One region of the Paenibacillus sp. FSL H7-0918 genome, then DNA from elsewhere that is predicted to be linked to it. Evidence: predicted binding sites of a transcription regulator. Region 1 holds the regulator's gene; the other holds the start of a gene.
The links. Region 1 encodes Rex, which represses fermentation and respiration genes when NADH is low (regulators of the CRP and FNR family bind a similar motif). Its sites were predicted from a motif close to TTGTGAAATATTTCACAA; they were not measured.
Positions count from the first base shown of each region.

Region 2: the regulator Rex is predicted to act here: its motif matches at 9,500-9,517, upstream of MHI15_RS25470 (DUF1641 domain-containing protein).

Region 1 covers NZ_JBBOWJ010000001.1:782,694-794,551, forward strand. The annotation lists gene MHI15_RS03675 (AAA family ATPase) at 1-344, opposite strand, end outside; gene MHI15_RS03680 (hypothetical protein) at 337-879, opposite strand; gene MHI15_RS03685 (cell wall elongation regulator TseB-like domain-containing protein) at 1,291-1,809, opposite strand; gene MHI15_RS03690 (amidohydrolase) at 1,982-3,283, opposite strand; gene MHI15_RS03695 (redox-sensing transcriptional repressor Rex) at 3,270-3,923, opposite strand; gene dinG (ATP-dependent DNA helicase DinG) at 4,054-6,915, opposite strand; gene MHI15_RS03705 (tetratricopeptide repeat protein) at 7,042-7,683, opposite strand; gene panD (aspartate 1-decarboxylase) at 7,795-8,178, opposite strand; gene panC (pantoate--beta-alanine ligase) at 8,171-9,061, opposite strand; gene panB (3-methyl-2-oxobutanoate hydroxymethyltransferase) at 9,062-9,928, opposite strand; gene MHI15_RS03725 (biotin--[acetyl-CoA-carboxylase] ligase) at 10,266-11,066, opposite strand; gene MHI15_RS03730 (CCA tRNA nucleotidyltransferase) at 11,056-11,858, opposite strand, start outside.
Region 2 covers NZ_JBBOWJ010000004.1:102,743-114,600, reverse strand. The annotation lists gene MHI15_RS25520 (MFS transporter) at 65-1,279, opposite strand; gene MHI15_RS25515 (hypothetical protein) at 1,454-1,615, shown strand; gene MHI15_RS25510 (phosphotransferase enzyme family protein) at 1,612-2,574, shown strand; gene MHI15_RS25505 (DUF3888 domain-containing protein) at 2,635-3,120, shown strand; gene MHI15_RS25500 (hypothetical protein) at 4,039-4,374, shown strand; gene dnaN (DNA polymerase III subunit beta) at 4,375-5,517, shown strand; gene MHI15_RS25490 (EFR1 family ferrodoxin) at 6,149-7,033, shown strand; gene MHI15_RS25485 (hypothetical protein) at 7,037-7,657, shown strand; gene MHI15_RS25480 (nitroreductase family protein) at 7,768-8,385, opposite strand; gene MHI15_RS25475 (DUF2785 domain-containing protein) at 8,607-9,449, shown strand; gene MHI15_RS25470 (DUF1641 domain-containing protein) at 9,650-10,093, shown strand; gene MHI15_RS25465 (NAD(P)/FAD-dependent oxidoreductase) at 10,134-11,312, shown strand; gene MHI15_RS25460 (SGNH/GDSL hydrolase family protein) at 11,477-11,858, shown strand, end outside.

The DNA.
Region 1 (11,858 bases):
GTTCCTGGAGGGCCTGTAAGCAGAATCCCTTTCAAAGGCCGAATCCCGAATTTGCTGATTTCCTCATGCCGGATCAAAAAATCCAACGCTTCACGAAGCTCCTGTTTTGCATTGTCTTGCCCGCCAATTTCTTCAAAAGTAAGCTTTGAAGGTCCATCCTTCTTGCGTTTCTTCCCGGCACCTGCATTTACCGCAAGTCCGCCTCTTAAATGAGCAATGATAAGTAACGCCGTGAGCATCCCAGCAGCAATTACAATCGGGAATATATTAATGCCTAGAAAAGCCATAAAAATAAACAAGACAGGAACAAATCCGATTAGAATTTCTTTAAGGTATTTAGGCATTATTCCATACCCCCAATGTCGCAGGTTTACGCGGCAAAATAATAAATTTGCTTTCTTTTCCATTACTCAAGCTTACATAGACATTATTGTCATCAATTTCTGTTGAGGCTATCACATTTTTATATTGTGGATATTGCGCTTTGAGTCCATCAAGTTCTGTGGGTATAAGTGTATATTTACGGCTCTCCATAGCTTCGGCTACAGAGAACATCGCTTTATCCCAGTATTCATCCAGCAGTTCACTGGAGTTCTGTTCTACATCAAGTTTTAGTGTACGTCCATCAATCATCGATTTTCCTTCTTGGGAGACGTACTGAACCAGTTCACGTAATTTCGTGCCTGGCTGGAGATCAAGTTTCAAAGTGACCTCATTGCGGTTAATACTGATATGAGAATTATTGACGCCCTCATATTGAGATACAATCTTCTGAAGTGGTTCCTGCATTGCAAACTGACGATACAAAAAGAAGCCACCAAACAATAGAGTAGCCGACAGTAGAGACGTTATCAGCACAGGTACAAGACGTAATTTCAAGAAACGTCCTCCTCTCAAAGATGACAAAATATAAAGCTCATTATAATAATTTATAGCTACTTGAGAGCTCATCAGAGAGACTGAAGTCTCTTATTGCTGTTCTAATTACAAGTAGTAGTATATCACAGGTGTATATACTAATTTCAAAATAAATGTGAATATATTTAAAATTTAATTTTTTAAATATTTCCATCAATACCAAATAAATTCCTCACTTTCGACAAAATCGGCCTTGATTTTTAATCAATCAGCCTATTTTCGTATGTGAATATAAGAGAATATTCGGTGATAACCACCCATTCAGTATATCACTTAGTATATCACTTTTGTACATCAAATAAATGTAAACAAGCGAACTTATAATAAAGTTCGCTTGTTTACTATGCCACCCTTAATTTCCTTATGTTCAGCTTAACTTTTAGGTAAACTGTAACCTTCGCCCATTCGGGACCCATCCGAAAAGCGATAAAATTGATAATAATACCGACCGCTCTGTTTATAAAAAAGCTGCCAAGCATACTCTCCGTTATATACTCCCGGCAGCAAGCGTTCAATCGTTATGTCCGGAAGATCAGCTTTGATAATGCCGCGTATTTTGGCTTCCGAGGTTCCTTTACTTAGTTCCTCAGCAAACACTGCGTCGTCGCCTTCAGCAAATTTTCCATCTACCGTAAAGCGGACCCAGACCATAAGAGCAGTCCCGGCTTCATTTTTCCCAGTTAATACCCAGTACACTGCATTTTCATCCCAAACCGATTTTTGTGCTTTGGTTACCTCTGTTAGACCCGCTCTGGTTTTGGCAACATCCTTAGCGATATCACGCTCGTTCCATTGATCTTTCATAATATAGGCATAGAACTGGATAAGTCCAAACCCCAGGAGCAGAATCAGAACTGACCCCAGGAGGATCCATTTTTTCCTTTTCTTCAAGGTACAGCTCCCTTTCTAGTAATATATCTTTTTTGATTATATAACACACCCGCGCGTTTATCCAAAATTTCATAATTTTCTAGCTTTCCCAGCCTTAAAAATACACAAAAGGCCGCAACTTTTGCTAAAAGCAAAAAGTCGCAGCCTATTATTTATTCGTTATTCTCCAGACTTAACGCTTCAATAAACCTTCGAAGGCTTCTTGCGCTTTACGCCGGATAGCTTCCTCATCCAGGGTTAAGCATTGTCCATGCTTGATGACCTGTTTACCATTCACCCACACATGCTCAACATCCTTAGCGCTAGCAGAGTAAACTGCATGAGACAACAGATCTGTGTGTGGCAGCAAATGTGGCTGATCGATATCAATAGCAATGAAATCTGCTTTCATCCCTACAGCAAGTCTGCCTACATTATTTAAAAAGATGGATTGCGCGCCATATTCTGTAGCCATACGCAGAGCTTCTGGAGCTGGAACAGCCGTTGGATCACCGCTGACACCCTTATGAATGAGAGCTGCAAGCCGCATCTCTTCAAACATATCCAAGTTATTGTTGCTTGCCGCGCCATCCGTGCCAAGAGACACCTTCACACCAGCTTTTAGAAGATCAGTAACCCGAGCCACTCCGCTAGCCAGCTTCAAATTACTGCCCGGATTATGAGATACACCCACATTATGGCGAGCCAAGATCTCAATCTCTTCATCATTTAAATGAACACCATGTGCAACTATCGAGGGACGTGTGAACATGCCAAGCTTCTCTAAGTGAGCTACAGGACGCAACCCGTAATCCGCCACATTTTGTTCCACTTCACGTTTCGTTTCGGACATATGAGTATGCATCGGTAAATCCAGATCATGCGCTGCCTGCACAAACTTAACCAGGAAGTCCGGAGGGCAAGTATAAGGGGCGTGTGGCGAGATCATAGTAGTAATTCTACCGTCAGCCTTTCCATGCCAGTTACGGGCAAAAGAAATCGCTTCCGCAAGCTTGTGATTCTGTACATCCTCTGGACATAACCCGATCACACCACGCATCAATACGGAACGGATACCTGATAACTCAGCTACCTCGGCTACTCGGTCCATATGATCATACATATCGAGGAAGGTCGTAGTTCCACCCTTCAGCATTTCCAATACAGATAAGGAGGTTCCCCAGTATACATCATCACCGGAGAACTTTTCCTCCATTGGCCACATCTTCTCCTGAAGCCACACTTGTAGCGCTAAATCATCTCCATATCCACGCAGCAAAGACATCGCCGCATGACCATGTGTGTTTACAAGTCCAGGCATGAACAGCAGACGGCTGCCATCAACCACTTGCACTCCAGCTTCCATCTGAGGCTCTTCTTTTCCTATGTAAGTGATTAAATCATCTTCAATAGTCATATATCCACTCAGAACCGGCTCATCCGTTCCCGGAGTCAGAAAATACCCGCCCTTAATTATCGTTTTATTGTTGTTCATGTTCACTTTCTTCCTTTCCATCCCGCAAGTAATAAGCAAGACTTTGCAGATCAGTTGTAAAATCAGCTGCATGCACCCGGATATTCGGTGGTGTCTTCAGAATCACAGGGGCAAAGTTCAAAATTGCTTCAATCCCAGAAGAAATGAGGATATCTGCTACATTTTGAGCTTCTGAATCAGGTACGGTAATAATGGCAATGCGAATACCTTGCTCACGAATTGTGCTGCCTAGTTCATCCATCGGTTGCACAGTAAGGGAGTTGATCTTACGTCCAACCTTAGGAGCGTACGAATCAAATATAGCCGTAATTTTCATAGTATCTTTGAGATATGCATTGTAATTAGACAAGGCATGTCCGAGATTACCTGCTCCAACTAAAGCTACATTAAGCTGTTGATCCAGCTTCAGGATATGACGGATTTTCTCAATAAGATACGTTACATCATATCCGATACCTTTTCTGCCGAAGTCACCAAAATATGCTAAATCCTTACGAATCTGTGCGGGATTAAGATCAAGCTTTTGTCCAAGTTCCTGAGAGGAAACTGTTAATATTTCGCGATTCTGGAGATCATTCAAAAAACGCAAGTACACAGGTAGTCTGCGAACAACGGCTTCTGATATTTTATCCGATTTCATATTTTTCCTCCTAAAAATAGTAATGTTCTTGTGAAAATCCATATTCAAACGTCTACCTCTCCTTATTAAGGACGGTACTGTAACACACCGCCCTTAAGGATAAGGAGGAGCTAAACTGAAGACGAGCGTTTTAAGAAGCGCCGCCATCCTCTAGCCATTCCGCTATGCGAGGGACCATTTGATCAGTAAGCATATGCTCCATTTTGGGACCAGGCAATGAATAAAGGAAATACTTCCCGTAATGAGATTCAATAACCCTTGTATCATAAACAATAACTATTCCGCGATCCTGCGCCGTGCGAACCAGTCTTCCGAATCCCTGCTTAAAACGAATAACCGCTTGAGGAACAGATAATTTCATGAACGGATTCTTCTTCTGGGCCTGTAATAACTCCGACTTCGCTTCCGCCAACGGGTGATTCGGCGGTTGAAATGGAAGTCTCACGATGGCCAGGCAAGTCAGTGCTTCACCTGGAATATCTACACCTTCCCAGAAGCTGCTCGTCCCCAGCAATACGGATGCTGCACTGTCCTGAAAGCGGCGGATCAGCTTGCTCCGGCTGCCACCTTCCACGCCTTGACCAAGCACCGTAATCTCTTGTGAGGCCAAAGCCTCTTTAAGCGGATCATATACCTGACGCAGCATTTTATAAGAAGTAAACAGAACCAGCATCCGCCCACGTGTTGTTTTAGCAGCTTCCGATAATGACTGTACGAGTGTATCGACAAATCGAGCATCGCCCACACTCCCCTTCACACTAGGAAAATCACGCGGTATAACTAGCAGTGCCTGCTCGCGATACTTAAAGGGAGATGGAAGGAGTGAGGTCATTAGACGTCCCTCTTCTGCAGCTTCGTTAAGTCCGAGATTATCAATCATAAATTGAAAAGACTTATCTACAGACAGCGTCGCCGAGGTAAGCACGATGCTTTTTTTCTTATCGAAGAACAACTCTTTAAGCTGGCTGCTAACATCCACAGGGACGGCATACATCTGCAGTGATTTGCTGCGGTAATTTCCATTTGCCTCCAGCCAATATACTACATTATCGTCATTCAGCCCCATAAAGAATCTTACTTGCTCACGGATGGAAGCCAAATCCTTAAATAAACCGCTAATATCAGTAACAAGACTGTCTGCTGAAGATTGGCTTTCCTGGTCGCGCATCTCGTTAAGCATTTTATCACCCTTACGGATGATGTCGCTTAACGTCAGATTCATAGTGTTCTCTAGCGCAACCAATTCATCCCAATCCTTCGGCTTACGGGCGGGAATCAACCGCATAACCAGTTGTCCCGCTTCCCCTGCCCCTGCATCACTGCGTTCCGGCAAAAGGCTGAACAGCTTGTCGCTGAGTGCATCCCAGGTTTCTTTGACGGTAAGCAGATCCGGGTAGATCCGATCGATGACTCCGCTCCATTCTGAAGCCTCTTCACTGCCTGACGACTGTAATATCTGACGCAGAGCAGGAAGCTGTCCGTTTCGGCTATCTTTATACAGTCGCGATAACGTGTGTGCCACAGTGAAATGCTTCATATGCATGCCAAGATGTTTACCAGCCACATCTTCTAAATGATGTGCTTCATCAATGACAAGATGCTCGTAAGCCGGAAGCAGCTGGTGCCCAGCCTTAACATCTGCGAATAGCTTGGAGTGGTTCGTAATAACCACGTCAGCAATCCCAGCTTCATGCTTGGCCCTATGATAATAACATTTGCGGAACCAAGGACAAGAACGGCCCAGACAGGAATCGGTATCGCTTGCCACCGTCTCCCAGAAGTCACCGCCCCGGCCGCTTAAATTCAGCTCTTCATCATCCCCTGATTCACTTTGAGTGAGCCATACAATCATCTGAGCGGCAGTAAGCGCATCTTCCCTTGGGCTTATAAAGTCCTTCTTATTAATTTTATGCTCAAACTTACGCAGACACAAATAATGCCCTCTTCCCTTAAAAATAGCAGCTTTAAACGGAAAAGGAACTACCTGCGTTAACAAAGGGATATCCCGCTCGCGCAATTGGTCCTGCAGATTAATGGTATGAGTGCTGACCATGACTTTTTCATTGGTGCGAACGCTTTGATAAATGGCAGGCAACAAATAACCGAGCGATTTACCGGTTCCTGTGCCCGCTTCGATCAGTAGGTGTTTGTCTTCGGCAAGTGCCGTCATCACCTCATTGATCATAATATCCTGAGCTTCCCGGCTTTCATACTGCGGTAATGTGTCTTTAAGTCGTTTGGTTACTTCGTCCATATAATCAGTAAAAGATAAATTCGCTAGCGGATTCTCAGCATGCTCATCTCTAGGTGGCGCTAACTCCGTCCAATCTCCTACTGCAAGCGCTAATTGACGATAGAAAGTCAGATCACCTTCGGGCTGTAGCGTTTCCGCTTCCCGCTCTCGCAGCAGACCATCAAAGTACCAGCCCAGATCACTATCCTCTTCGGTAAACAGCTCACAGAGTCTCTGGATCGTAAGCAGCGGCAGCTCGTAGAGCTCCTCCAGACATTTCAGCAGCACTAAAGCAGTCGCAAGTGCATCACTATCTGCCTGATGCGGACGATCATGTGTCACTCCAAAATGAGCACTGACAGAGCCTAGTTGATAAGATGTGAGCGAAGGAAAGCAAATTTTCAGAAAATCAATCGTATCCAAAATCCGCCCTTGAAATGGCAAATAACCACAACGATCTAAAGCATTTTGTAAAAAATGGAAGTCGAAAGCGACATTATGCCCTACAAGCACAACATCATCCAAGAGCGGAACAAGCTCCATCATCATCTCATCCAGCTCAGGCGCATCCTTAACATCATCATCGGTAATCCCCGTCAGACCTGTTATAAAAGGAGGAATCGGCGTTCCGGGCTTGACATAGGAACCATATACCCGGGAGATGGACCGGTCTTCTTCTATAATTGCAAGGCCAACCTGGATAATTTCACCCACGGATTGGGTTCCTGTTGTTTCAAAATCAAGCACGGCAAATTTCATTATAATTCTATTCCCTTTCAATTGAGACTCTTAATCAGCATAACAGAAGTTGCGAAAAAAGGCGATGCACACCACTGGTTCAGGGGATGCATCGCTTGAATGGAAATTTCCAAAACCGTTATTCTTTTACAAAAGGGAAACCAGCTGATTTCCAAAATGCAGCTTCCCTCCACGACGGCGGCATACCTCTAAGTTAACGTTTGGTTCCGGAAGCGCAGGGTCATGCTGCAAAGCAAGATCAAATAATTCCTGCGCTTCATTGAAACGTTCCTGTGAGGCTCGTATGCAGCCTAAAGCATTATAAACCATGGCTTTCAGCTTGGTTTCCCGTATCAAGCCCAGCATATGGTTCAGATGACCCCAAGCGGCCTCACCGTCACCTTCCTGCAGATAAGAGATGGCTAAATATAATCGAGCAGCCAAGCTATCCGGGTATTGCGCAATAACTTCTTTAAACTGATCAATACACTTTCCATACATCAGCAGCTTATAATACCCCTGACCTCTTACAAAGGAATCCATACATAGCTCTGGTGCTTCCTGTTCCGGCACTTCCTCTTCGACCACTGCTGTAAAATCCGCACTTTCGCGAAAGGAACTAAGCTTCTCAGCAAAAGCGAGCCATTCATCCATCACTTTGTCGCTCAGTCTATGCAGCATATTATAATTGCATAAAAGCTCGTTCCGGCGGGCACCCTCCGCTGTAGGGTAATCTGTTACGATCTCCTGAAGCACCTTGTTCATTTCAGCAAACAAATGTTGAAACATGGGCGATCCCCCCTTACTGAAGATGAAATCAGTTCAGCTTGCCTGACTTCATTTTCTGCGAGATCGGGGTCTTTCATCCCTGCCATTCATTACATGGCGTAAGTCCATACATTAAGCGATTGTAGCATGCAATTCATGATCAGCCAGCTTCACTGGTTTGTTATTCTCATCCACGAATACCACCGTTGGCTTATGTGACTCCAGTTCTTCTGAGGACAACATCGCATACGAAATGATAATTACTGTATCGCCCGGCTGAACAAGACGAGCTGCGGCACCATTAAGACAGATCACTCCGCTTCCGCGCGGTCCAGGGATTACATAGGTTTCCAGTCGCGAACCATTATTGTTATCCACAATTTGAACTTTTTCATTCTCAAGAATGTCCGCGGCTTCCATCAAGCTCTCATCAATGGTAATACTGCCTACATAGTTCAAATTCGCTTCCGTTACTGTTGCGCGGTGAATTTTGGATTTCATCATATGTCTAAACAAGTGCAGCAACCTCCTTTGGAATAAATACATTATTATCAATCAAGCGTGTTCTGCCAAACTTCACGGCGAGCGCTATTATAATTTCCCCATCCACTTCTGATAAAAGAGCTTCATCCTCTAATCCTTCAAGATCAGGGAATGTTAAGATCTCCGCATAATCAATCACCGCTAGAGGGGAGCTGGAAATAACCGATGTCAACAATTCCCGCACTTCAGCAACGGTTGTTACTTTTCCTTCTTCAATAGACTGACGTGCTTCACGTAAGGATCGAGATAACACCAATGCCTGACTACGCTCCTCTGGAGACAAGAATACGTTACGTGAGCTGAGTGCAAGTCCATCCCCTTCACGAACGATCGGACAAGGAATAATTTCGATATTCATATTAAGATCGGACACCATTCGGCGAAGCACAGCAACTTGTTGAGCATCCTTCAGCCCAAAGAAAGCATAATCCGGCTGTACGATATTGAAGAATTTATTAACCACTGTGGTTACACCATCAAAATGCCCAGGGCGGGATGCCCCACAAAGCCGGGTAGTAAGCTCCGATACCGAGACCGTAGTCCGAGTAGGCTGCGGATACATTTCTTCCACACTGGGGATAAATACAATATCTACTCCCTCACGTTCAGCGAGCTCCAAATCACGACGCTCGTCACGCGGATAGGAATCATAATCCTCGTTTGGCCCGAATTGCAATGGATTCACAAAAATGCTCATTACCACTGTGTTGCTCATTTCTCCAGCCCGGCGAAGCAGACTGGCATGTCCGTCATGCAAGTATCCCATCGTAGGAACGAACCCAATCGGGGCGTGCCCGCCTTGTCTCATATACTCCAAAGCTTCGCGCAGCTGCTCCATGCTTCTGACGACTCTCATTTATTTCCCTTCCTTTCTTGCAGCGCCATATAAAGATTCCAAAACCGTTTCATCTGCATTAAAAACGTGACTTTCATCTGGGAAGGAACGTCCCTTCACTTCCTTCACATATTGGCTGATGCCCTCACGGATTACATTACCCACATCCGCATAGGTTTTGACAAAACGTTTCTCACGGTAAGGTGAGGCATACCGCAGCAAATCATGGAAAACCAATACCTGTCCATCACAGTAACGGCCTGCACCGATCCCAATGGTTGGGATGCTAAGCGCTTCAGAGATCGCTTGGGCTACTTCTTCCGTTACCAGCTCCAGAACGATTGCAAAAGCACCTGCGGCCTCAAGCGCCTTAGCTTCATCCATCAGGCGTTGCGCATCTTTGGCATCTTTGCCTTGAATCCGGTAGCCACCAATCATATTCACGGATTGCGGAGTAAGCCCGATATGTCCCAGTACAGGGACTCCCGCAGCTACCACCGTAGCTACAGTCTCACAAATCTCGAGTCCACCTTCCATTTTGACGGCATGAGCCCGCCCTTCCTGCATTAATCTGCGCACTCCCCGCAGAGTTTCATCTACACTTCCGTGATAAGTCATAAATGGCATATCCGCCACGATAAAGGTGCTTTGTGCTCCTCGAGTTACCGAGCGGGTATGGTACACCATATCTTCAATCGTTACCGGTAAAGTTGTATCGTATCCAAGGACTACATTCCCAAGAGAGTCACCAACCAAAATAAGGTCGATACCTGCTTCTTCTGCAAGAACTGCAGACGGATAATCATAAGCGGTCAGCATGCTCAGAGGCACACCTTCTGCTTTCATTTTTTTCATTTTTACAATATTTAGCGCTTGTTTGTTTGCCATTTCTCTTTTCGTCCTCCTTTTTTAAGTAACCTGCCCGTAAAAATCGCAACAAAAAAACCTTTTAGCAATCATTTGCTAAAAAGGTCCGAAGGGCAAAAAAGAGTCACTTGCGATCGTCCCTTCTGTCTCGGTCCTTACGGCTCAGAGCAGAATCCAACGTAACCGCCAAACGCAGTTATGAAGGTATTTCCAATAATAAAAATATAAAAAAGTTCTTCAGTTCAAGAGTACAGTTCGTTAAACGATACCGCCTCCGACCCATAGTATAACAAAAAAAGCTCGGAATTACACGAAAAAAATATGACAAGGGATGATACCCTTGTCATATAAAAAAATATTATAAAAGTTCAATCTCACCTGAGCATACGTTAGAGATCTCTCCCAAGCTGTTTTTAAGCAGCAGACCACCTATTTCATCCAAACCTACTACCACACCTTCAGAACGCCCCTGAGGGCTATTCAGTGCGATCTGGCGGCCCAAAGTCACTGACATGGACTCCCAGAGCTCTTTGATGGGTTTAAAACCTTGCTTCATGTACAAATTGTAATGCATCTCCAGCTCGTCCAAAACTGCTTTTACCAGCTCAGAACGGTCAACTGGAGCACCGCCCCGCTCAATCCGAAGTGAAGTCGCGACCTCCTGCAGATGATCAGGATAATCTTCCTCTGTCATGTTCGCGGAAATGCCAATTCCAGCAATGCAATAATGAAGCTCCCCTTCTCTTAGAGAAGATTCGAGTAAAATCCCACAAATCTTACGACCGCCTGCGAGCAGATCATTCGGCCATTTGATGCCGGCATCTACACCTGTTACCCGTCGAATTGCCTTACAGACGGCAACCCCAGCCAGCAATGTCAGCTGCGGAGTCTCCGACAAGGGTAATTGGGGCCGTAACACAATACTCATCCAAATGCCCTTGCCACGGGGAGAAAACCACTTTCTTCCCATTCGGCCTCGGGCGCCCGTCTGTTCTTCCGCGATGACAGTTGTCCCTTCCGGCGCGCCGTTTTCCGCTAAAAACTTAGCTTCTTCTTGAGTGGACACCACAGATTCCAGCAACTGAATGACGCCCACCCAATTCGAAGCGGAGGTCTCTCGCTTCAGCTCAGTTAGCGACAGCGCTTTATCATCGCTCATGTCTATCCATCCTTTTTGCTTCAAGCAGTAATAATTGTTTATCGTTAGGTAAATCACCTGAAGCGACCGCTTGCAGGAGTCCATTTAACATTTTGCCTAGCCATGGTCCCGGACGTTTGTCCAAAGCCCCCACCAGCTCATTGCCTGTAATCTCAAGCTCTGAAAGGCTGGTTAGCGGCATTTGAGCGATCCATTCTCTTGCCGCTTGTACATTTACAGCGGCAGGTGTTGTTGAGGCCTCTGTCGATTCCACGACGGAAAAGGCAGAAGAGGCAGCAGCGGGAAGAGTAGGTGCAACTGCTGGCAGGATCGCCAGCAGCGAGAGCCACCCTTCGGCAGCTTCCACGCCAAAGGCCAGCACGGCGGCGATCCATTGCCGCCGCAGACCTTCCCTGCCGCCCGTACCCGGCGGCAGGGCCTCTATCGCAGCGGTCCAAGCTTCGCGGACCCGCAGCACCTGGACGACGCCGCTCCGCGTCGTCCCCGAGAACGTCCATGCCCGCAGCAGCACATCGGCCTCTTGGGCCGATTGCTTCAGGGCATGGAGGAGAAGCGCCCACCGCAGGCGGGCGCTCTCCAGTTCCCCGACCCCGGCCGTTAAGGCGGCAGCAGCCGCCATATCGGTTCCGGTCCAGGGGAACGGGGCTTTGCCGCGCGCCAGCAGCTCGCAGCGCGCTAGCATGCCGAGGCCGCGCAGAGGATGCGGCCCCTCGACGATGCGGTCCAGCTCCGCGCGGACACGCTCCACAGCAATATGCGCCAGCTTATCCCGCTGGCGCATCAGGCCCCTCC
Region 2 (11,858 bases), on a different contig from region 1:
GAGGGTGCCTCAAGCCATGATGACTTTGGGAGCACCCTCGTTTTTGTATACATATCTATAAAGCTTACGCTACAGTTTCTTTCCGTTCTGCTACAAAACAAGCTATGCCTAATACCAGACCAAGGCCCACTAGAACCGCACCGACCCAAGGAAGCGAAGTGATCGCTAGATGAGAAATAACCCAACCGCCAATAAAGGCACCCGCTGCGTTACCGAGATTCCCGGCGGAGTGGCTGGTCGTTGAAGCAAGTGCAGGGGCTGCCTGAGCCAGACTCATAATCCGTATTTGCAGACCTGGCATGACGGCAAAGGACACCATACCCCAGAAAAATATTGTGATTACCGCAGCTATTGGGCTATGCATCGTGAAGGAAAAGATCGTTAGAATCATACTGACTGCAAAATAAAGTCCCACGATAGAAGGCATCAGCTTCCAATCCGCAAGCTTTCCGCCAACGATGTTCCCGATGGTCACCCCACAGCCGAATAAGACTAGAATCCAAGTCACACTATGTTCAGCAAAACCGGTCACTTCTTCAAGCAGTGGAGTAATATATGTGAACACGGTGAACAAGCTGGCGTTCCCTAACGCCCCGATCAATAAGAATAGCAGCAGCTTTGGATTAGCCAGAGCAGCAATCTGCTGGATAACACTCGCTGGTTTCTCTTGTTTAAGCTTTGGAATAAAAATGAGGATGCCGATCAGCGCGGCGACTCCCATGACAGCAATCGCTGCAAACGAGGCCCGCCAGCCCATACTTTGTCCAATAAATGTTCCTAGAGGAACTCCGACAATATTGGCTATCGTTAAACCTGCCATCATAATAGATACGGCTCCGGCCCGCTTATTGGGTTGTACAAGATTGGATGCAATGACTGCGCCAACCCCAAAAAAAGTACCATGAGTTAAAGCTGTAATTATACGAGCTACCATGAGAACGGTATAGTTTGGTGCAAACACAGAGATTCCGTTGCCCAGTATAAAAAGAATCATGAGAAGACATAACAGTTTCTTTTGCGGAATGCGCTGCGTGAGAATGGTCAGGATGGGTGCGCCAACGGCCACTCCAAGTGCGTACATTGTAATGAGTTGGCCAGCAGTCGAAATACTAACCTGTAAATCGTTGGCCACATTTGGTAAAATACCCATAATAACAAACTCAGTCATACCAATTGCAAAAGCGCCTACCGTAAGAGAGAGTATAGAGATGGGAAAGGGCTCTTTCCCTGCTCGCTCTTTGCGTGTTTGTGCCTTGTTGAGGTTTGGAATTGCATTCATGATGCCGATGTTCAACCTTTCTTCTGCCTGTAATGAAGCTCCACCTTGGTTAAGATGATAGATCCGACATGTAAGTATTGTTTTTCTATTATTTAGTTTTCTGAAAATATTTTCAAGATAAATATTTTTTCAGATAGTTTTCATTTTTATAGATCATTGAAGGGATGGTTATTTATGAATGATGAAGGCCAAGTCCAAGTGCTTGAATTGCCGGAAATGAAGCGAGAATTTAATAGCAGTTTGCAGAGTAATGATCGTGGATTGGTTATAGAAATCTATCAATTTGCGAACCCTTCCTGGCCCGATGAGACTGAATTGTTCCTTCCTTTGCGATGAGAAAAAATTATAAGCAGGCAGCTTTAATAGCGCTTCAGAACTTTGACCTGGATTGGACGCAGATTCGTTTTAACCAGCTATCGGATACCTGTACCTTTGTTATCGAAACTAATAAAGAGGGAACTTTTTTACTGCGCCTTCATTCGGGGAGATCTAAAGAGGAAATTAACTCCGAAATCGCGTGGCTGGAGCTTTTGAAGAGCAAAATTGATGTCCCCCTGCCAAAAGGTGTTCATGATCGCACGGGTGCTGTAACGTTCAGAGTGGAACAGGGAAATGGAGAAGGTGTTTATGCCTCTTTAATGCGCTGGGTTGAAGGGGAGCATGCGAATGAAAATCTTACCGAAGAACAAATTTACAAAGAAGGCGTTCTATTAGCCAAGCTACATAAGGCGGCACAGGAGCTGGAGTTACCCCCTGGCTTTAATCGTCCTGTTTGGGATGAACATAGCTTTCGAAAAGCAATGCTTCGTTTAAAGCTGCATTATCATTGTTTTCTTACGGATGATGAGTTTGTGCTGTATCAGTCGGCAGCTGAGAAATTATTCAACTGGTTAAGCAAGCAGCATAAAAATAAGAACAGAAGGTCTTATGGCGTTATTCATGGAGATTTACATCAAGGCAACATCATATTTAAAGAGGGTGAGCCTCGGCCGATTGATTTTGGGAGATGTGGTTGGGGGTATTATCTTTATGACGTGGCACATACCCTTCTTGGACTGTATCCATTGCAAAGAGAAGGGGTCATTAAGGGGTACGAAAGTATCGCCAAGCTTGACGGGGAGTGGGTTCAGACTTTAGAGAATTTTACGGTCATGGTTATGATCGAAAATTATTGCCATCACGCATCCGATCCGAGGGAAACCGAGGGTCTAAAAGCAGAACAGCCGTATGCGTTAGCGATCCTGAAAAATTATCTTAAGGGAGAACCCTTTCTTTTTAACAGGATTGAGATTTAACGTATAGAAATAGGGTCTCTTTGGGGAATTTATATAAAGTTCCCTAAGGAGGCTATTGTGATGAAAAAAAGCTGGATTGCTCCCCTTCTTGTCGCAGTGATGCTATTTCTGACGCCACAACCTTGCTCCGCAAATAGGTTAATTCAACCTCAATCTGTAACACCTTCCAGGTCTGATTCGGGACTTCAACTGCCAGATCAAGATTCTCGCGAACTTAAGTTTCAAGACATGCTGATGTTATTTCTTTTACCTCATATTGAGAAAAAGATTGCAGATATTTATTCGCCGCTTTTGCGAGAATCGCCAATGGTTTATCCTTACTTTGTGGATGTGACTGAGGTGAAGCGGCTCAATGGTTTCCGTGGGTTTGATTTCTTGATTACACTTAACGTATATCCTACAGTTGGTCCACATATTTCAGTTGGAGAAGATACCATGACTTTTAGGATCTCTCCTGGTCCTAAGGTGAAGCTTGAATCGTTCAAGCATCTAAAAGACCCCAAAAAGTCAGACTTCCCACCAAATTATCAGAACATCCTGAGATAGTGTAGTTTCAGTAAGGCGCGTGGGTGGAAGAGTAGATGTTAATATGTGCCGCGCGTTGAGTTATGAGGCGAGCTATTTTTACATGAGTAGGGAGTTCTGAGGTAATGGTGATGGGAGTTGTAGGGAAAGGAGTCTTTGGGAGAGGGTATATGAAAGGGGAGGAAGGTTGGGTTAGTGGCGTGATGAGGGTGTGTGAGGGGATGAAGGTTGGGTTAGTGGCATGATGAGGTGAGGGAGAGGGGAGGAAGGTTGGGTTAGTGGCATGATGAGGGTGTGCGTGAGGGGATAAAGATTGGGTTAGTGGGATGATGAGGGTGTGCGTGAGGGGATAAAGATTGGGTTAGTGGGATGATGAGGGTGTGTGAGGGGATGAAGGTTGGGTTAGTGGTATGATGAGGTGAGGGAGAGGGGAGGAAGGTTGGGTTAGTGGCATGATGAGGGTGTGCGTGAGGGGATAAAGATTGGGTTAGTGGCATGATGAGGGTGTGTGTGCGTGTGTCCGCGAGCGGGCAAACGGGATAGTTGCAGTTTATACACTTATTTGCAGGAGATAAGAAGCTTAGTCACTTTTAGTTGCATTTGGTGCAGTTAAAAGAAGTCTTTTCACACTAATTTGTTAATATCGTTGAATTTAGTTGCAGAGAATACACTTATTTCGCTCGGGCAGCACAATGTATTGTTTATAGTTGTATAAAGTGCAATTAACTCATAGATTCCCAAACGATTTTAAGCAAAATAAAAAAATCCATGGGTTAACGTTGCAATACCCAACTCATGCCCAGCTCACCGCACACACTCCGATCTTTGGGGTGTTTTTTTGTGGTTAGAAATGTGGTGGATTAATGGCGATTATGGTATTATGAAATTAGTGGATATATTGATTTAAGTTACTAAATTCAAATATGGAGGTGTGAGGGATTGGGTGATCATAAATTCGAAGGCGAACACAAGGGGAGCAGTATTAGCGAAATTAAAGATAAAGTCACTAGCGATAGCGCAAGTAACAACAAGGATAAAGTCAAAGTAGGTGTAGCCACTAAAGACGGGCAGTTGGGGTTTCTTTTTACAAGGGGAGGTCTTCGGGAAGGTGCAGGTAGAAAAAGCACTGGTGTAACTAAAAAGGTATCACTGACGTTATCTGAGGACATTTGGCAGGAGATAGAGCAGGCTTGCGCGGATCAGAACGCATCTCGCTCCCAAGTATTTCGGAACATCATTGAGGCGCATTTTGTAAAGGAATCTAAGGAGAGTTAGGTGAAGTCTTTGCTAATCCATGTATCAAAAGATTCTCTTAGTACCGCTTTACAGGCAGCATTAAAAGCCATATCCGCGAATTGCTCCTCACGTGTTCTATCAGGAATACTTATTCAAGCGCAAACTCAGGGTCTGATATTAACAGCCAGCAATATAAGGATGACCATTGAATATAAGCTCCCTGTGAAAATGGATTCGGTGGTTGTGCACAACACAGGTGAGATCGTCGTTCCGGCGCGTTATTTTTATGAGATCATTCGTAAGCTTGATCCTGGACTAATTAGGCTGGAAATCGAAGAGTCATTGATATTAAATATTCAATCAGGGAGCACTCAATTTCGTTTATGTGGAATGGATGTGGCAGAGTTTCCAAGAATCCAATACATAGATCATCCAAACATTCAAAGGTTAAGCATGAAGAACACTCTCCTGAAGCAAATATTTAAAAGAGTGGTTTTTGCGGTCTCTTCATCGGAAACCAGACCTGTGCTTACAGGAGTTTTGCTGCAAATAGAGAAGCATAATATTCGTGTAGTCGCCACTGATGGCATCCGCTTCGCCCAGCATGTTGTTGAAAGCGTAGAAGATTACGGGACAATTCCTTTAGATGTTGTAATCCCGGGCAGCACCCTGGAGGATCTTTTAAAAATATTAAACGATGATGCAGGCAGCAGCACCGATTTAGAAATAGGCCCCAAGCAGATCAGATTTATTTCTAATGGATTGAGGGTTCAGTCTGCTCTTCTAGAAGGAACTTATCCCTCTGTCAATAATTTAATCCCAAAAGCGTACCTCTCCGAAGTGATTGTTAAGAAAGACCGTTTATTACATGTGGTTGAACGTATTTCTATATTGGCTGGTGAGAGTGTTTTGCTCAGCGTACTTCCTTCTAACACGTTAAGTTTAGTGTCCAAGACTGCAGAAATTGGGGATGTAAAAGAAGAGATTCCTTTGGAGCATCTGGAAGGTGATCATTTTCGAGTAGCCTTTAACGGAAAATATTTCAGGGACATCCTTCGGGCGATCGATAGTGAGACGCTTAGAATCAGGTTCGCGGGAAAAGAAAGGCCGCTGGTGATCCTGCCTGTAGACGCATCTTCGTCCACACTTTTTTTAATTACTCCTGTGAGGACGCATGATTGAGGATTTGTTAAGTACAGTATTTGAGTAGGTTTGAGCGAATAGCTGCAACTGAGTCCGATAGTGTGATAAAACGAGCGAAATTATGGAAATAGCAACTGAGTCCGGACAGTTGCTAAAAAGAACATCGCCTGCCAAATTTGATCCTAGACGTGCTGCCCATTGCTTAAACTAGCTGTCTTGGGCTCAACTTATCTACTCCGTGCGGAATTAGCTATCTATAGCTCAACTTAACTACTTCGTGCGGAATTAGCTCCCTATAGCTCAACTTAACTACTTCGTGCGGAATTAGCTACCTATTACTCAACCTAGCCGTCTACGTCCCAAACTTAGCCGCCTACATCTCGAAACCAGCTACCTTTTGCTCGATTGAGATCGTAGCGGACCGTATTGCAGCTATTTCAGCACATTGGTTCATATTGCGAAGGTTTCGGACTGTATAGCTCTTATTGCCCCTGATTTGTGCAGAAAAGGAGTGCATTTGAGCGAATAGCTGCAACTGAGTCCGATAGTGTGGTAAAACGAGCGAAATCATGGAAATAAGGGCAACTGAGTCCCAAATAGCCAAAACCCATCTCAACTTCACAGCTTTCCCAGACGGGAATGAGGTATATTTGATCTGGGAGGGGATGGAATGCATAATGCAAAGACGGCCATATTTTATTTCTCAGGTACGGGCAATACGGAGATTATTGCTAAGCAATTTGCTGAAAGGCTAAGAAGTAAAGGGCAAGATGTAGATTTGTTTAGAGTGGAAGATGTTTTTAAAGGCACTCGTTCTGTAGAATATGAAGCCTATGATCTTATAGGTATTGGTCATCCGGTTCTAGGCTTTGGCGCTTCCGGTTTTGTTGAACGTTTTGCAGAAGGGCTACCTGATTGTAATGGAACCCCGGCATTTGTATTCAAAACGGCATCCTCTCCACACTATATCAATAACGGTGCTTCGAATACGGTGCTTCGTTCTTTGCGTGGGAAGGGATATAATCCCTTTCACAATTCGATTTTGGCGATGCCATGTAATTTTTATATTAAATATGATGACAGGTTGAATAAGCAGTTGTATCAAGCCGCACAGCGTAAGGTGGAATTGTTTGCAGAGGAAATCGTAAAGCGGACACCACGAAATCTGCCGATTCACCCTGTGTTGGAGCGGGTTCTGAGAACAGTATATTATTGTGAGGAGCACCAAGGGGGAAAATACTTCGCCAAAGGATTGCGTACAACGGACGCTTGCACACTATGCTTAAAATGTGTCAGAAACTGTCCAACATCCAATATTAGTAGCGGCGTAGAAAGAATTGTTTTCAGTCAAAATTGTTTATTATGTATGCGTTGTGTTTATTCTTGTCCTCAGAAGGCAATCCAAGCGACACGACTTAAGGCTAGCGTAGTAGATCCCTATACTGGAGGTCCGAAGCTTCATAAACTAATGAAGGATTCTGCGAATGATGGACGGTTTGTTACTCCCAAATCCAAGGGCTACTACAAGCATTTTATTAAGTATTTGGAGGAATGACATATGAATCTGTTTCGGATGGGATCGAAGCCACTGGGGATTGAGCGGATCACCACATTTTTGGAGGATAATTATGTGAGTATCGGCTACCCCGGAATAGGGGATCTGGAGAATCTAAGCACAGAGGAACTTCGTGATCGATTGATTGGCACATACCAATATAGTGAGTTGGAGCTTACGCAACATCTGCAAGCCCTTCAGCTATTTGTACATACGATGCAAGATGGAGATTATGTGCTGGTGGCCGATGGAGATTGGGTACATCTCGGGGACCTCGGAGATTATTTTTACAACGAGTTTACTGATAATGTTGACGAGGGTACATGCCATCGGCGTGGTGTGACGTGGTTGAAAAGTGTGCCGATTTCTGAACTAAACACAGGCGTGCGGGAGTTATTTAACCAAAGTGCACCGGTTGTACAATATAAGGGTCCCAAACCAAGTGCTCGCTTGGATCTGTGGATTACAGGTGTTTCTGCTAATGAACAAGAAGTGAATAGTCCGCTGGAATTGGATGAGGAGACACTCTCTAAGGCGCTTAATATTTTGAAAGATGCTTTGATTTGTGATGACTCCGAACGACGGGAACGAGCAGCGATAGCCATTTTACAATATGCGAAGTAGAGCCCCTCTTGTATATCGGGCGTACGGTTCATTATCTTCATGATGAGTTCCAATTAAAAAACGTTCCACCCGCTACTTGCCTCGGATGGAACGTTTTGCTGTATCTATAATCAGATGAATTCAACGAATTCGTTAACTGGCTTACGGTAGCCGCGGGGTCTGATTTTATGTTTTTTGTCTTTGCCGATCGTGATCAGCATAGCAGGTACCATATGATCCGGCAGATTCAAGGTGGATTGGATAGCATCAGCATCGAAGCCGATCATCGGGCAGGTATCCCAGCCTTTATCTTTGGCGATCAGCATAAAGTGCATGGCAGAGAGAGAGGCATTACGTATTGCTTCATCTCTTTGAAAAGCATCCTTATCAATGTAAGCATTGTTAATCATCTCTATTTGCTCATCATATTCCTCTTGTGACATCGCTCCTAAAGCTTTAAGCCCGCCATAGATTTCTGGAGCCTGCTGATAAGCATGCTTATCTCCTAGCACTACAATAACTGCTGAAGCAGTATGGATTTTATATTGGCCGTAAGCTGCTTCGCGAATTTCTTCTTTTAAGCTCTCGTTAGATATCACTTTGTAATTTGTATGCTGTAGATTATAGGCCGAGGGTGCCAATCTGGCATAAGAGAACATTTCCTCTAATTCATTCTGAGGGATGATAACCCCTTCCACAAAATTCATAGCGGATCTGCGTGACTGAATCAAGTCTGTAAAAGCGCTCATAAGTATTCCTCCGTTGTGTATGTATTCGGTTGTAAAATATCAACACCTGATATTTGTAAATGAACTAACTAAATGTTACTAACTCAAAATAACACAGCTTAAAAAATTCGTCAATGATAAAATTTATTGAAGTTAATCTTGAACACCCTGTTGTCAAAAAATAGGACATAAATTAGGATATTAGGATATGTAGAAACACAGTGGATGAAAGGGTGGATAAATTGATTAATAGTAGAGAACAATTGATGATAGATTTGCAAAGAATCGAAGAGAATGACTACGAGCTTAGAAGTGGAGAGGACATAAAGGATTATGTGAAGTTGATGCTTGAGCATATAGGAGATCCCGAGCCTGTACTGCGTGATGAATTGATTTATTCCACATTCTACAAATGGATTAATGAGAAACATTGGTTTAATGATGCGGAGCTTCGTGAACTGCTGTGGATACTTCTTGACGAGCAGCATCTTTTTTATCACATTGGGAATAAAGAAGATCTGACGGTGTATACAAGAACATTTTCTGTATTGGTTGTTGCTCTTATTCTCCAGAGGCATAGGGAAATGGCTATATTGGATAGCTCTGAATTTATAAAGGTGAAGCAGGGTTTGATTCGTTATTATGAGGAAGAACGGGACTTAAGAGGTTATATGGAAAAAGAAGGCTGGGCACACGCAGCAGCCCATGGCGCCGACGCCTTGGATGAGCTGGTTTTATGCTCGGAGAGTGATGCCGCGGTGCGGGAAGAGGTTCTGGCAGTTATTCAAAAGATGCTTTATAACGATCAATACATATTCAGGGACGAAGAAGATGAAAGGATTGCTACTATTATAGTTACAATCATCGATCATCATTTACTTCCACAGCAGTCTATAACCGATTGGATTCTCAACTTGGCGCAATGTGGCAGTTGGCCTAGAAGCCACAGCCAGTACGTTAATCGAATAAATACAAAGAACTTCCTGCGTTCTCTTTATTTCAGGTTACTTCTAACAGAGAAGAATATGGACATTGTGGATGTTTTATTGAAAACTGAGAAGAATTTGAATGAATTTGTACATTAATTCACTCAAACGGTTTTAATTAACACTAGTAATTTAAATAATTTATTATAATGTAATAAAAATCACAAATTTTTATGGAAATTCAAAAACTTTGTGACATTTATAACTTGATAAGTGCTATAATAGAAATATGGCGTTAAAAGTTCTTATGTTTTTCATTACTATTAAGCAGCAAAGCTTATTGCAGAGGAGATTTGGATATGTCAGAATCAATCACTCAAACACAACCTGAACAAGAATCACCAAAAGTAGCTGTTAGCAAGGAACAAATGGATGTTCTAGAACAGCTCTTGAAACCAGAAGTTCAGGAATCATTAACAGTCTTGGTGGAACAGCTGCCAAAATTAACTGAGCTTGTTGGCGTGCTTACAAAGTCCTATGACTTTGTGCAAACTGTCGCAGCGGATGATGTCTTGAAAAGTGATACGGTAAGTGCAATTAAAGAACTTGCTGAACCTGTAGTGCATTCCGCGAAGAATATGGCAGCTACAGTGATCGAAGCAAAAGATCGTGCGAATGAAAGTAACGAAGTTATTGGTCTTTTTGGTCTTATGAAGTTGTTGAAAGATCCACAAGCGCAAAAGCTTTTCCGTTTCGTAAATGCATACCTTCAAGTTGCTGGAGAACGCAGTAAGCAGAAATAATCATTTTCATATCTTATACGTAAGGGACGGAGGAAACATCATGTCTAAACATATTGTCATTCTAGGAGCAGGTTATGGTGGTCTACTAAGCGCCTTAACCGTACGCAAATATCTCAAAAAAGATGAAGCTAAAATTACTGTAGTTAATCAGTATCCTACACACCAAATCATTACAGAATTGCATCGTCTTGCAGCAGGTAATGTTGCAGAGGGTGCTGTAGCTATGCCTCTAACTAAGCTTTTCGCAGGGAAAGATATTGACCTGAAAATCGCGAAGGTTAATTCATTTTCTGTGGAGAACAAACAAATTGTTCTTTCTGATGGTGTGACACTTACTTATGATGCGCTTGTTGTAGGTCTTGGCAGCACTACAGCTTATTTTGGCATTCCAGGGCTTGAACAATACAGTATGGTATTGAAATCAGCTGCAGATGCTAACAAAATTCATCAACATATTGAAGATCGTATTCGTGAATATGCGAAATCGAAAAATGAAGCAGATGCAAACATCCTGATCGGTGGCGGCGGCTTAACAGGTGTTGAGCTTGTTGGTGAAATCGCGGATGTATTGCCTACACTTACTAAAAAATATGGCGTTGATCCTAAAGAAATTAAGCTAATGCTCGTTGAAGCAGGTCCTAAAATCCTTCCAGTATTGCCAGATGCATTAATCGAACGTGCTGTAGCAAGCTTGGAGAAACGTGGTGTTCAATTCCTGACAGGTCTTCCTGTTACGAATGTAGAAGGCAATGCGATTGACTTGAAAGACGGTCAAAAAATTATTGCTAACACATTTGTATGGACTGGTGGCGTACAAGGAAATCCACTCATCGGCGAATCGGGTCTTGAAGTTAACCGAGGTCGTGCAACGGTGAATGAATTCTTGCAATCCACTTCCCACAAAGATGTATTCGTTGCTGGTGACAGCGCGGTGGTCTTTGCAGAAGATGGACGTCCTTACCCTCCAACTGCGCAAATTGCTTGGCAAATGGGTGAATTGATCGGATACAATCTGTATGCCTTCTTGAAAAATAAATCGTTTGAAAGCTTTAGCCCAATCAACTCTGGTACACTTGCTAGCTTAGGCCGTAAAGACGGTGTTGCCATCGTTGGTGCAAGTTCTACTCCGTTAAAAGGCTTGCCTGCAACTCTAATGAAGGAAGCAAGTAATATCCGTTACTTGTCCCACATTAAAGGATTGTTCAGCCTAGCTTACTAATATAGTTTAACCCTAAACCCTGCTCAAATCTGAGCGGGGTTTTTGTTATTGTTTTTTTAGTGAAATGTTTGCATTATTGATGTTTCACAGTAGGCTGTATTCATTGTATTTGATATAATAGATTGGGTTATATTAACAGAGGTAGTTAGAGGAGGATTTCATTTATGATATTCCAACAAAACGATGTCATTCTGTTTCAAGGGGACAGCATAACAGACTGGGGGCGTAATCATGAAGACGCTTCATCACTTGGAGTAGGTTATGCAATGATGGTCGCCGCTCGTCTGGGGTATTTATATCCAGAGAAGAATCTTACTTTTATTAACCGTGGTATTGGTGGCAACCGTATTGTTGATTTACAGGGACGTTGGGATCAGGATTGTCTGGATTTGAAGCCGACTTGGGTGTCCATTTATATTGGAATTAATGACACTTGGCGGCGTTTTGATTCTGGTGAAGAAACCACTCCCGAGCAGTTTGAAGCTTCATATCGGGACCTGATCGAACGCACTCAGAAATCTTTAGATGCTAAATTAGTGCTTATAG